Regions from separate parts of the Colwellia sp. MB3u-55 genome, predicted to be linked through region 1. Evidence: predicted binding sites of a transcription regulator. Region 1 holds the regulator's gene; the other holds the start of a gene.
The links. The regulator sigma-54, encoded in region 1, starts transcription at its own class of promoters, with help from an activator protein. The targets are predictions, from matches to a motif close to GTTGGCACGNNNNTNGNNT.
Positions count from the first base shown of each region.

Region 2: H4J66_RS08435 (DUF3192 domain-containing protein) is a predicted target of sigma-54. The motif match lies at 1,791-1,809, and genes of this name have one in related genera.

Region 1 covers NZ_JACGUS010000122.1:507,912-514,163, forward strand. The annotation lists gene lptA (lipopolysaccharide transport periplasmic protein LptA) at 1-532, shown strand, start outside; gene lptC (LPS export ABC transporter periplasmic protein LptC) at 1-9, shown strand, start outside; gene lptB (LPS export ABC transporter ATP-binding protein) at 529-1,260, shown strand; gene H4J66_RS18490 (RNA polymerase factor sigma-54) at 1,340-2,848, shown strand; gene hpf (ribosome hibernation-promoting factor, HPF/YfiA family) at 2,872-3,159, shown strand; gene ptsN (PTS IIA-like nitrogen regulatory protein PtsN) at 3,205-3,660, shown strand; gene rapZ (RNase adapter RapZ) at 3,692-4,546, shown strand; gene H4J66_RS18510 (HPr family phosphocarrier protein) at 4,560-4,835, shown strand; gene mgtE (magnesium transporter) at 4,955-6,252, shown strand, end outside.
Region 2 covers NZ_JACGUS010000110.1:27,148-33,399, forward strand. The annotation lists gene H4J66_RS08425 (DUF7010 family protein) at 1-175, opposite strand, end outside; gene H4J66_RS08430 (GNAT family N-acetyltransferase) at 472-1,116, opposite strand; gene H4J66_RS08435 (DUF3192 domain-containing protein) at 1,330-1,713, opposite strand; gene H4J66_RS08440 (hypothetical protein) at 1,921-2,241, shown strand; gene syd (SecY-interacting protein) at 2,249-2,809, opposite strand; gene queF (NADPH-dependent 7-cyano-7-deazaguanine reductase QueF) at 2,871-3,734, shown strand; gene H4J66_RS08455 (GGDEF domain-containing protein) at 3,941-5,539, shown strand; gene ppnN (nucleotide 5'-monophosphate nucleosidase PpnN) at 5,645-6,252, shown strand, end outside.

The sequences.
Region 1 (6,252 bases):
AAAAAATAGCCTACTGTGCTTATTGTTATCAACTCCGCTATTTTCGTCAGCTTTCGCTGAAAAATTTGATATAAAACAAAAGATTGAAATTAACGCTTCAAGACAAGCCGTTGATCTTAAAAATAAAATATTCAGCTATATTGATAACGTGGTGATCACTCAAGGTTCATTAGTTATACGTGCTGATTTAGTACAAGTGCTGACTCAATCAGGCAGTGAAGAAAAAACCTACATCGCTAAAGGGAAGCCAGCAACCTTTAAACAAACCTTAGCCGATGGCACTCCACTTAGCTTACAAGCCGACGAAATAAGATATGAGCCTGCAAATAATTTAGTGATCATTTCAGGAAATGCGCTATTACAGCAAGAAGGCAGTGAAGTTAGTGGCAGTAGAATTACTTACAATATTGCCACTCAGTATGTTAATGCTGAAAGTAAATCTAACGAACGCACTAAAACGATTTTTCAGCCAAAAGAAAAAATTAAAGCGACAACCACAGACGCGAAAACTCAGGAAAAAATTAATTTATGAGCACTAGCACCCTAATGGCAAAAGGCCTTGCCAAAGCCTATAAAGGCAGAAAAGTGGTTAAAAATGTCAGTATGCAAGTTTCAGCAGGACAAATAGTCGGTTTACTGGGCCCAAATGGTGCCGGAAAAACAACTTCTTTTTATATGATCGTTGGTTTGGTTGAAAGTGATAGTGGCGATATTATTTTAAATGACGAAAACCTGACGTTAGCGCCTATGCATGAGCGTGCTAGAAAAGGCATCGGATATTTACCACAAGAAGCCTCTATTTTTCGAAAACTCAGTGTTTACGATAATATTATGGCTATTTTACAAACACGAAAAGAATTATCAGATGCTGAACGTGAAGAAAAATTAGAACATCTTGTTGAAGAATTCAACATAGGTCATATCAAAGATAATTTAGGCATGAGCTTATCGGGTGGTGAACGCCGCCGAGTAGAAATTGCCCGCGCTTTAGCTGCTGAACCAAAATTTATTTTATTAGATGAACCTTTTGCTGGTGTTGACCCAATTTCAGTAGGTGATATTAAAAAAATTATTCTACACTTAAAAGAACGTGGCATTGGTGTGTTGGTCACTGATCACAATGTACGTGAAACTCTCGATGTATGTGAACATGCGTATATTGTTAGTCATGGTGAACTTATTGCAGAAGGTACTGCAGATCAAATTCTTGCAAATCAACATGTAAGAGATGTATACCTTGGTGAACAATTCACGCTATAGTAGTCAGTAAGTGAATAATATCTTCGTATGAAAAAAACGAAAATATCCCATTAAAAATAATAGGAAGTTAATGACCTAAATGCGCCCTACTCTACAACTCCGCATAGGACAACAATTAACCATGACGCCACAATTGCAGCAAGCAATCAAATTGCTGCAACTGTCTACGTTAGAGCTTCAACAAGAAATTCAAGAAGCCTTAGAAAGCAATCCATTATTAGAAATGGATGAGTCTTCAAATAATCCCGAAGATAAAAGTACTGACAACCTTGAAGAAGCTCACACTGCCGGTACTGGTGATGTTAAAGAAGCCCCAGCTTCTGATGGTAGCGAAGACGCTACGCCTACCATTGATGAAATCACCACTACTGAAGCCATGGACAAAAACGATATCCCTGAAGAATTAAACATGGATACCACTTGGGATGATAACTACACAGCTGGTGCAGCAAGTTCAAGTTCAGGCCCCTCTTCAGAAGATTATACTTACCAAGGCGAGACCCAAGACTCTATTCAAGATCATTTGCGCTGGCAAATGGAATTAAGCCCTTTTACCGAAACAGACCGCACTATAGCGACAGCAATTATTGATGCGGTTGATGACGCCGGTTACTTAACGGTATCTAGTGAAGACATTTTAGAGAGTGTTGCCATTGAAGGAGTAGAGCTTGATGAAATAGAGGTGGTACTAAAACGTATTAACCTCTTTGATCCTGTCGGCGTCGCTGCTCGTTCAATTTCAGAATGTTTAATCATTCAACTTAATCAATTTGACCCAGCTACACCTTGGCTAGCAGAAAGTAAGTTAGTTTTGCGTGACCATATTAATCTGCTGGGTAGCCGAGACTATCGTACATTAATGCGTAAAACTCGACTGAAAGAAGACCAACTGCGCGAAGTGGTACGTCTTATTCAATCACTTGACCCTAGACCCGGCGATAGTGTGATGAAGAGTGACGACCAGTACGTTATTCCTGATGTGTCTGTTGAAAAGAAAAATGGCCGTTGGGTGGTCGAATTAAACCCTGATACTGCGCCAAAACTTTCGGTGAATCAGCAATATGCTTCGATGTCACGTTCGATGAAGTCGACAGCGGACACACAATTTATTCGCTCAAATTTACAAGAAGCTAAATGGTTTATTAAAAGCTTAGAAAGCCGTAATGATACTTTATTAAAAGTGTCAAACTGTATTGTGCAACGTCAAATTGGCTTTTTTGAACATGGTAATGAAGCCATGCGTCCAATGGTTTTAAATGATATTGCCGAAGCTGTCGATATGCATGAATCAACCATTTCACGAGTGACAACACAAAAGTACATGCATACGCCACGTGGAATTTTCGAACTGAAGTTTTTCTTCTCAAGCCATGTTGGCACCGAAAGCGGTGGCGAATGCTCATCAACAGCTATTCGTGCACTAATCAAAAAATTTGTTGCTGCCGAAATCCCAGCAAAACCACTTAGTGATAGTAAAATGGCTGATTTATTAGCCGACCAAGGGATAAATGTAGCTCGACGTACCATAGCAAAATATCGAGAGTCACTTTCTATTCCACCTTCTAACCAACGAAAAAGTTTACTTTAACGAAAAGATGAGGAATTAAGCTTATGCAAATTAATCTTTCTGGCCACCATGTTGACATTACCGAAGCTTTACGAGAAAACGTCACGACTAAGATGACAAAATTAAGCCGACATTTTGATCATATCAATAATGTACATGTTGTTCTCACCGTTGAAAAATCAAATCAAATTGCTGAAGCGACTGTTCACGTTAGTGGCTCTGATTTACATGCAAAAGCTGAAAATGCTGACATGTATGCCTCTATTGATAGTCTTGTTGTTAAGCTTGACCGGCAAATATTAAAGTACAAAGGTAAAACGAATCAGCATTAATGCTGTTTATCGCCTGTTCACTCACCAAAGAATCTAAGTAGTATAATGAAGTTGCAAGATATCCTTACCCTTGATTGCACCCTGTGTGCAATTAAGGGTACAAGCAAAAAAAAACTCCTTGAAATAATTAGCACAACTGCGGCAAAAAAATTCGACAATATTGATACTCATCAATTATTCGAAAGCTTAATGGCGCGTGAAAAAGTTGGATCTACCGGTATAGGAAATGGCATTGCGATTCCTCATGGTCGATTAACTAACACGTCACAAGTTATTGCTGTATTGCTGACCAGTGAACAAGCCGTTGAATTTGATGCGATAGACAACCGTGCTGTCGATATTATTATTGCGTTATTTGTACCCGAAGAAAACTGCCAACAACATTTAGATACCTTACAAAGTATTGCGCAAATATTTAGTACTAAACAATTCGCAAAGCAAATAAGAAAATGCAAAGATTCGCAAGAGCTTTTTACTATAATAAAGCATGCTCAACGTTAATAAAATCTAATAATAACCCAGGAAAACTCAAATGAAACTCTTGATAGTCAGTGGTCGCTCAGGGTCAGGTAAAAGTGTCGCCTTACGTGTACTCGAAGATTTAGGCTACTACTGTGTCGATAATATTCCGGTAAATTTATTGCCTGCATTAGCACATACCGTTATTAATGATTACGACAAAGTAGCGGTTAGTTTAGATGTACGTAACTTACCCAATGACCCTAATGATGTTTCAGAGATATTAGATTATCTGCCAAAAACGGTAAAACTCGATATCCTGTATTTAGATGCCGATGACTCTGATCTTATTCGACGTTTTAGTGAAACGCGTCGTTTGCATCCTTTAATTAAACAAAATATTCCACTCGACCAAGCCATCTCTTTAGAGAAAAAGCTGCTTGAGCCTATTTCGACGCGTGCGGGTTTGTATATTAATACCAGCCAGTTATCACCTCATCAATTATCTGATTTAGTGCGTGAGCGAATTTTGGGCAAAACCTCGGCATCTATGGTGGTGGTGTTTGAATCTTTTGGCTTTAAACACGGTGTACCACAAGACGCAGATTATGTTTTTGATGCACGTTTTCTACCTAACCCTTTTTGGGAAACAGACTTAAAAGGTTTTACTGGTTTAGATCAACCCGTGCGAGACTTTCTTGCTAGCCAACCGATTGTCACTAAATTTATCTGGCAAATTAACAGTTTTATGATGACGTGGTTACCCCACTTAGAAAGAAACAATCGCAGCTATATTACTATCGCTATTGGTTGTACAGGTGGAAAACACCGTTCAGTTTATATTGCGGAAATATTAGCAAACAATCTCAGAAAAGAACGCGAAGATGTTCAATCTCATCATCGCGACATTAAAATACAAAGCACTTAATAACGGTCACTTTATGCCAAAATATAATAAATCATTAACCATTAGCAATAAACTGGGATTACACGCACGTGCTGCCACTAAACTTGCCCAGTTAAGCCAAAAGCTTAATGCTAACGTTACTATTTGCTTAGAGGGCAAAGAAGCTGATGCCAGCAGTATTATGGGGTTAATGTTACTGGCCGGTGGCTTTGGGAAAACCGTAGAGGTTATTACCCAAGGAGAAGATGCTCAACAAGCACTTAACGATGTATGCCAGTTATTTTCTGATAAATTTGATGAAGACGAATGATAAAAAGACTGAATAAAAAATAAAGTTACGTTATCATTCATTACAACACCTTAGCCAGTGCATCTTGACTAAGATATAGACAATATAATTTTCGTATTACTGCGGCACAGGAAAACTTTATGCCGGAAATATCAGAGCAACAACAAAATCATCAACGCCTGCAACAAGTCAATGAAGCACTTGGTAGCGGTATGTTTGTGCACGTTCGAAAATTACTACAGAACATGCCAGCCTATGATATTGCTTTAATATTAGAGTCATCTCACTCGAAAAGTCGTGCCGTTTTATGGCAACTTATCGACGCAGATAATCACGGTGAAGTACTTGAAGAACTCAATGAGGAAGTTCGAAAAGGTATTTTAAAAACTATCCGCCCTGAAAAATTAGCCGCCGTTGCTGAAGGTATGGATGTTGATGATTTAGCTGAAGTTTTACGTACTCTACCCGATAGTGTTTATCAAGAAGTATTAAGTGCTATGGATTCGCAAGACCGAGGTCGAGTCGAAGCCGCGTTGTCATTTGAAGAAGATACTGCTGGCGGTATCATGAACACTGATACCATAACAATTCGTCCCGATGTAACGGTTGATGTGGTATTGCGCTATTTACGCTTACGAGGTGATTTACCTGAAGCGACCGATTCTTTTTATGTGGTCGATGGTAAAAATCACTTTATTGGCGCCGTTTCTCTAGCGGCGATAATTACCGCCAAACCTGAAATTATCGTCTCAACACTCATTGATAAAGATATTGAAGCAATTCAAGTGCATTTGTCTGATAGTGACGTAGCACAACTCTTTGAAAAATTTGATTGGTTCTCTGCACCAGTGATTGATGATGAAGGTCGTTTGCTTGGTCGTATCACGATAGACGATGTTATCGATATTATTCGTGAAGATGCCGAACATTCGATGATGAGTATGGCGGGTTTAGATGGGGAAGCTGATACCTTTGCTCCGGTTTTAAAAAGCACACAACAACGCTCTATTTGGCTTGGCGTTAATCTCATTACCGCACTACTGGCTGTTGCTGTATCGAGTATGTTCGAAGGTGTTTTAAGCCAACTGGCTATTTTAGCTATTTTAAATTCTTTAGTGCCTAGTATGGGTGGTGTTGCCGGTAACCAAACCTTAACACTGGTTGTTCGCGCCATTGCACTAGGCCATGTTGGCGACTCGAATGCGAGAATACTCATTCAAAAAGAACTTGCTGTTGGTTTTCTGAATGGCGTTATCTGGGCGGTATTAATTGCCGGTGTTGTGGCTATTTGGCAACAAAATTTAATGCTTGGTGGCGTAATAGCCTTTGCAATGTTAATGAATTTAACCGCTGCTGGTATCGCTGGTGTCGCTATCCCGCTGTTTTTAAAACGAATGAATATTGACCCTGCTCTCGCTGGTAGTGTGATATTAACAAC
Region 2 (6,252 bases), on a different contig from region 1:
TCGCTAACGGATGGATAAACATACCGCCAAAGAACAATGCTAGCATACTCAATTGATTCGAATGCATTAATGCAACTGAACCTGCAGCACACCAAATTAAACCAGAAACTAATACACCGACTCCACCACCAAAATATGAAAAGCGCATATTTTCCTGTGCTGCTTCAAACTTCATATAAACTCCTTAATTTTGCAATGCATGTCCTATTAACTGCTATTCACTGACAATAATGACCTTAACAAAAATATTGAGCAAAACGCTACAGCTTACACTTAGTATTTGAACATTTTTTGTTAGTTAAAATAGATAGTTAAGGTACAAAAATTCGATTAGTCAGTAAAATATAACATTGGCTACTTTTAAAATACAACCGCTAAATTTTTAGAACAGGTAAAAAAACACCTTAAATTAAATAAAAAAATACCAAATATTAATTCGGTATTTATCTAAAGTTGATGAAGAGATTCGGTTTAACTTTTACTTCTGTAATGAACCATCAGTGAACCCGAAACATTGCCAATAGAGAGCTCTTTAACCAGTTCATAATCAACTTCCTTAAAAAATTGTTGATATTTCTTTGTTGTCGCATAAACAGCAACCCCCTCACTTGCAGAGTGTTCTTCTAATATTGTATTGACGGCTGCCATAAGGTAATGACCAAAACCATGATGTTGATGTAAAGGATGAATTGCAATAAAGGCAAGCATATGAAATTTCTTCATTGGTACAGCAGCAAGTACTATTTTTTCTTTTTCAATCATCTGTTTGGTACTAAAGTAGCCAGCACCTAACATCATCTTCAAACGCCAGTGCCAAAATCGCTCTGAACTAACACTTTCGTCTGGGCTATTTAAACAAGCAACACCTACCATTGCCTCCCCCAAGTATAAGCCAACCATAGGTTGTTTAGCATGCCAAAAAGCACTTAACTCTTCTCGAATGGCTGCGCGCAATTTTTGTTCGTAATCATTGTTTTCATTGGAAAATATTTCTAAAAAAACAGGATCATCATGATAAGCTTGATACAGTAAAGAGGCAGCGAGTTTTAAATCTTCACCTGACAAATAAGCGGCTTTTATATCAAGATTTTTTTTATCACGTATTACTTCTGACATACCTTGTCATCCTTGCATTTATTATTTTTATTACATCACCATAGCAGTAAAAAACGAATAAGGTCAAACAAAACTCCAACGCTTTGAAGCTATTTTATTAAGACAAATATTTAATAATAAACCGTCTATAGCAAGTGCAGCTAGAGTAAAAACATAGGGTTTAGTTATAAAGGTAACACTAGCGGTTACCTTTATACTATTTAGCAATAACGATTAACCTGAAATTTTGCGCCTATAATCTGCACCATTACCTGTTTCTAATAAATCACCATTAACAAAATGTAAATATGTACACTCGTCCTTAGTGGTTAAATCATCTTTATGTACGCGATGAGTACGATAAAAGAGAACCTGTATTTCTTTACCGCCTATTTGATATTTTTCATTGAAGTCGCCAAGCCCTAGCTTTTGCTTAACATAGCTATAGCTGGCATTTAATGGAATCTTGTCAATTTTCTTACGGTTTTCATATTCACGATCGCCAAACGAAGTTGACATTGAATGCCCTTCATCACCGCCACCAACAGCAATAACACATCCCGTTAATGATAAAGTTAAAGGTGCCACAATAAGTAATGCTATAATTGATTTTTTCATAAGTTTCCCTAATTGATATTTTATGTATAATTATTTTATATAATTTAAACAACGTTATTGGTCTACAACTTACTTAATAGCAAGTGACAAACCAACTTGGCAACACATTGATATATATATAAATAAAATAAAAATCAAGTAAACACAGCGAACATATCTTGTGATATTCGCTAAAACATAGCCTCTTTGACAAGTAATTATAAATTTATGACCATAACTGACGAAATAACAATCATCGCTAATCAATTAGCTAATCAAGGTAAAAAGCCAACGGTAGCCTTACTTAAAACCAGGCTAAAAAAACCAGTTCCACTGCCAACCCTTATATCAATATTAAGAAATTGGACCCATGACCCTAAGCTGAGCAAATTAACCGGTGAAACTGAGAAGCTTGTTGAAGAAAATAAAACGCTAGCCTTGAACTCTCCAGAAATAGAGATGGTGATAGCTAAAGCAATAGCAACGGCATTAGCGCCAATAGAAACTGAATTAGCAGAGCTAAAAGCCCTGATCATTAGCCTAAAATAAGTATAAGTTAAGGAATTCTAGGGCTGAGCATATTAATAAAGCTAACCAGTGAGTCGGCCACTTTCTTATGCGCTTTAGCACCTACTTTTTCGACCCAGATCTCCCCGTTGTCATTGTTGACACTTAAAATCATATTATCGTCGTCGGTCAAAGCAAAAAATAAAGTCAATGGTTGTTTTAATTTCTGCTTCATTAATATATGCCCTATCACATTCTCTTGTAAACGTTGGAAGTCATCTTTGCTCCAAGCAAAAAGTAGTGATAAAGCGCCTTCCTCACAGCTCGCATCTAAGGTGTCGCTGTACAAACTGGTGAAATAGATTTTAAAATCAGCGTGTATTGTTATTTCTAACGCTTTTTCAACATTATCAAAGTTAATCGGGTCGCTGATTTCACAAGGTTGCCAATATTGATGATTTTCATCATAATCATCTGATAAACATGGAGAAGGCCATTCCTCGTCTTTTTCTATAAGCGGTAAATGTTGGTAGCGTTCTTGGTATTGTGATAAATATTTTTGTGAAAATAATGATAAAGATTGCATTAACTCGCATGGTGATGATTTCATCTGTTAAAAAGATCCTTTAAAATGTAATGACACATAACCAATAGACTAGACTAGCCATTGTATGACAAATTATAAAAACGCAAAAGTATTAAGCCAATTAACACTTGGAAAAGCCACTAATTATTGTAGTGAATATAACCCAGAACTCTTGCAAGCGGTACCTCGAACTTTAAATAGAGACAGTTTAGCTATTCACGCTGAAAGCTTACCCTTTATTGGCGAAGATGTCTGGTATGCCTATGAAATTTCGTGGCTCAATAGCACAGGTAAACCCGTTGTTGCTGTTGCAGAATTTCGTTTTCCTTGCACCAGCACAAACATAGTTGAGTCAAAGTCATTTAAATTGTATTTAAATAGCTTTAATCAGAGTCGGTTTTCATCTTGGCAAGAGGTTGAAGATTGCTTAATTAAAGATCTATCCAATACCGCTAAAGGCAAAGCGGGCGTAAAGCTATTTCCTGTTGATAATTGCCCTGCTCTGGAAATAAATCATCAAATTTTTTCTGAAAACACTCTATGTATAGATGATGTTGAACTTGATATTGATAACTATCAACTTGATCCAAAGCTGCTCAACAATGCAAATATTGCAGGAAAAACGGTCAAGAATGAATCTTTAGTCAGCCATTTATTAAAATCTAACTGTTTAATTACTAATCAACCCGATTGGGCAAGTATTTATATTCAATACAGCGGTCAAAAAATTTCACCAAGCGCTTTGCTAGCTTACTTAATATCATTTAGGCAACATAATGAGTTTCACGAACAATGTGTTGAAAGAATATATTGTGATTTAATGAAATATTGTCAAGTGACTGAGTTGACTGTTTTTGCACGCTACACCAGACGAGGCGGTTTAGACATAAATCCATTTCGATCGACGTCTACCTTACACGCACCAACCGGAAGAACGCTAAGACAATAAGCATTATTTGAGTTAAATCAACTATAAATCAACTATAAATCAATTATAAATCATTATCAATGCTGACTTTTTAGCATCTTAGGTTTACTATTAAGTCATATAATTTAAAAGTGTATTCATTTTTATATTAACTATATTTAGCTATACTCAATGCAAATGTATCAAGTCCATTAGCCGATAAAGTACTTTACGGAAGACCGTTTTTTATGAGCAATAACCCAGCCGCCAACAAAGAAATAGCGTTACTAAAGAAAAAACTCGAACTCGCCATTACTTCACGTGCCGACGTAGAAAAAGACCTGAGCTCACAGTCTTCACTGTTAATAACCTTTATTGAAAAGCTTTCTCTTGTATGCAAGGGCATGGATATTACGTTAGATCATAAGTTGGCTAAGTTACGACTTTTACTCAAACAGTTGGCGCCACTTGCTGACATTCAAGCACACATAGCCGCAACTTCACTTTTACTACAACAGCAATCTCAAATAAATATTTCAAATCTTAACCAATTGCACGAAAAATTCCATATCGCTGGTTTAGCTTTGCAAAAAATCAATGGCTTACCTGCTGACTTACGACGTAAATTACGCAGTTTTATCACGGAGTCAAAAGATCCCAAAGATGCTGTTATACAATATGTTCCCTTGTTAAGTCAGTTATTAACCTTTTACGATGACGCCTTAGCAGCAAAGTTTCTTGACGCTGCTCCTGTGGGGGGATTATCAGGACAACAGAATTTAACAACAAAAACGGTTGAAGTTAATAACGATGCCGAGTTGAAATACATCGCTCGTTTTGAAGCAATTATTGCCGACTTAGTTGTCTCAGATAAACATGCAAAAGATATCGCTGTGATAAAGTCTCAGCTCAATGAAGGTTTATCAAACAACAACTTATTGGACAGTTTTTTGGCCGTATTTGATGTGATCATTGAAGATTTGAACGATGAAAGAAATACTGCAAAAGTATTTCTTTCAACACTAAGCGAAACCTTAACAACCGTGCAGTCCGCAGTAAAGACAACACTAAACAGTTGCAAAGCATCTCAATCACAACATGATTTATTAAATGAACAGTTGCAAAAACAGATTGTAGATATGGCTAATGGTTTAGATAAAGCCACGTCTCTAGCGGATATAAAAGTTGATATTAATGCTAAGTTAAAACTTATTGCCAGCACACTTGTAAAGAAAACAACCTTTGAACATGAACAACAAGATGCTTTACACGGCCAATTATCGTCAATGACTGAAAAGGTCAAATTATTAGAAAGACATAGCCGAAACTTTGAAAAACGCATTCAAGAACAACAAGCCAGAAGCTTACAAGACGCCTTGACTAAGCTCAACAATCGCGCCGCATTTGATGAATACTTCGCTAGAGAAATGGTGAGTTTTCATAATAAAAATTTCGATTTGGCTATTGTGGTTATGGACCTTGATAACTTTAAGCGTATTAATGATACCTACGGCCACACTGCTGGCGATAAAACCTTACAAGTCATTTCTAGTACCTTAAAAAAACACATAGGTAGTGACGCATTTATTGCACGTTATGGCGGAGAAGAGTTTGTACTCGTATTCTCTGGTACCAATCAAGAAAACTTAATTGAGAAACTTAACCGACTGCGCTTACAAGTCGCAAAATTACCCTTTAAATTTAAAAGTAATAAAGTGACCATCACCATTTCTATTGGCGTTACACATATCCAACAAGATGATAATGTCCATATGGCTTTTGAACGAGCAGATGGTGCACTTTATCAAGCAAAAGAAAAAGGCAAAAACAACGTTGTCTACCTATAAATATCGCCTAAAAATTCCGTTTATTTCTGCAATTACCCATAAAAAGCTAATAATCTTGGCACATTTCAAGTTATTAGCTTTACATTTTTCTGAAGGAGCTCAATGATGAATACGCAAATAAACCCTGTTGGCAATATGAACCTGCTCTCGCAATCAGAAATAGAGCAACTTCAAAAATCAGCGAACAGTAAAACTTATCAAGTCTATCGAAATTGTTCACTCGCCGTATTAAATGCCGGCAGCCATACCGATGATGCCGAACAAATATATCAAAAATTTCAAGATTTTGAGATACAAGTTCTGCGCCGCGAACGTGGGGTAAAATTATCTTTAACAAACCCACCCGGTGATGCCTTCGTTGATGGTAAAATAATAAAAGGTATACAAGAGCTTTTATCAGCGGTGTTACGCGATATTCTTTTTACCCATAATAGATACCAAGCCGATGCTAAACATACTCAGCAAATAACAGATCTTACATTTGATATTTTACGAAATGCGAATGTTATTATCCCTGAAAGCGATCCTAATCTGGTCACTTGTTGGGGGGGGCATTCTATAAACGACAATGAGTACAAGTACACTAAGGAAGTGGGTTATCAATTGGGCCTGCGAGGCTTTAATATCTGTACAGGTTGTGGCCCTGGTGCAATGAAAGGTCCAATGAAAGGGGCAACTATAGCTCATGCAAAACAGCGTAATAAAGACGGTCG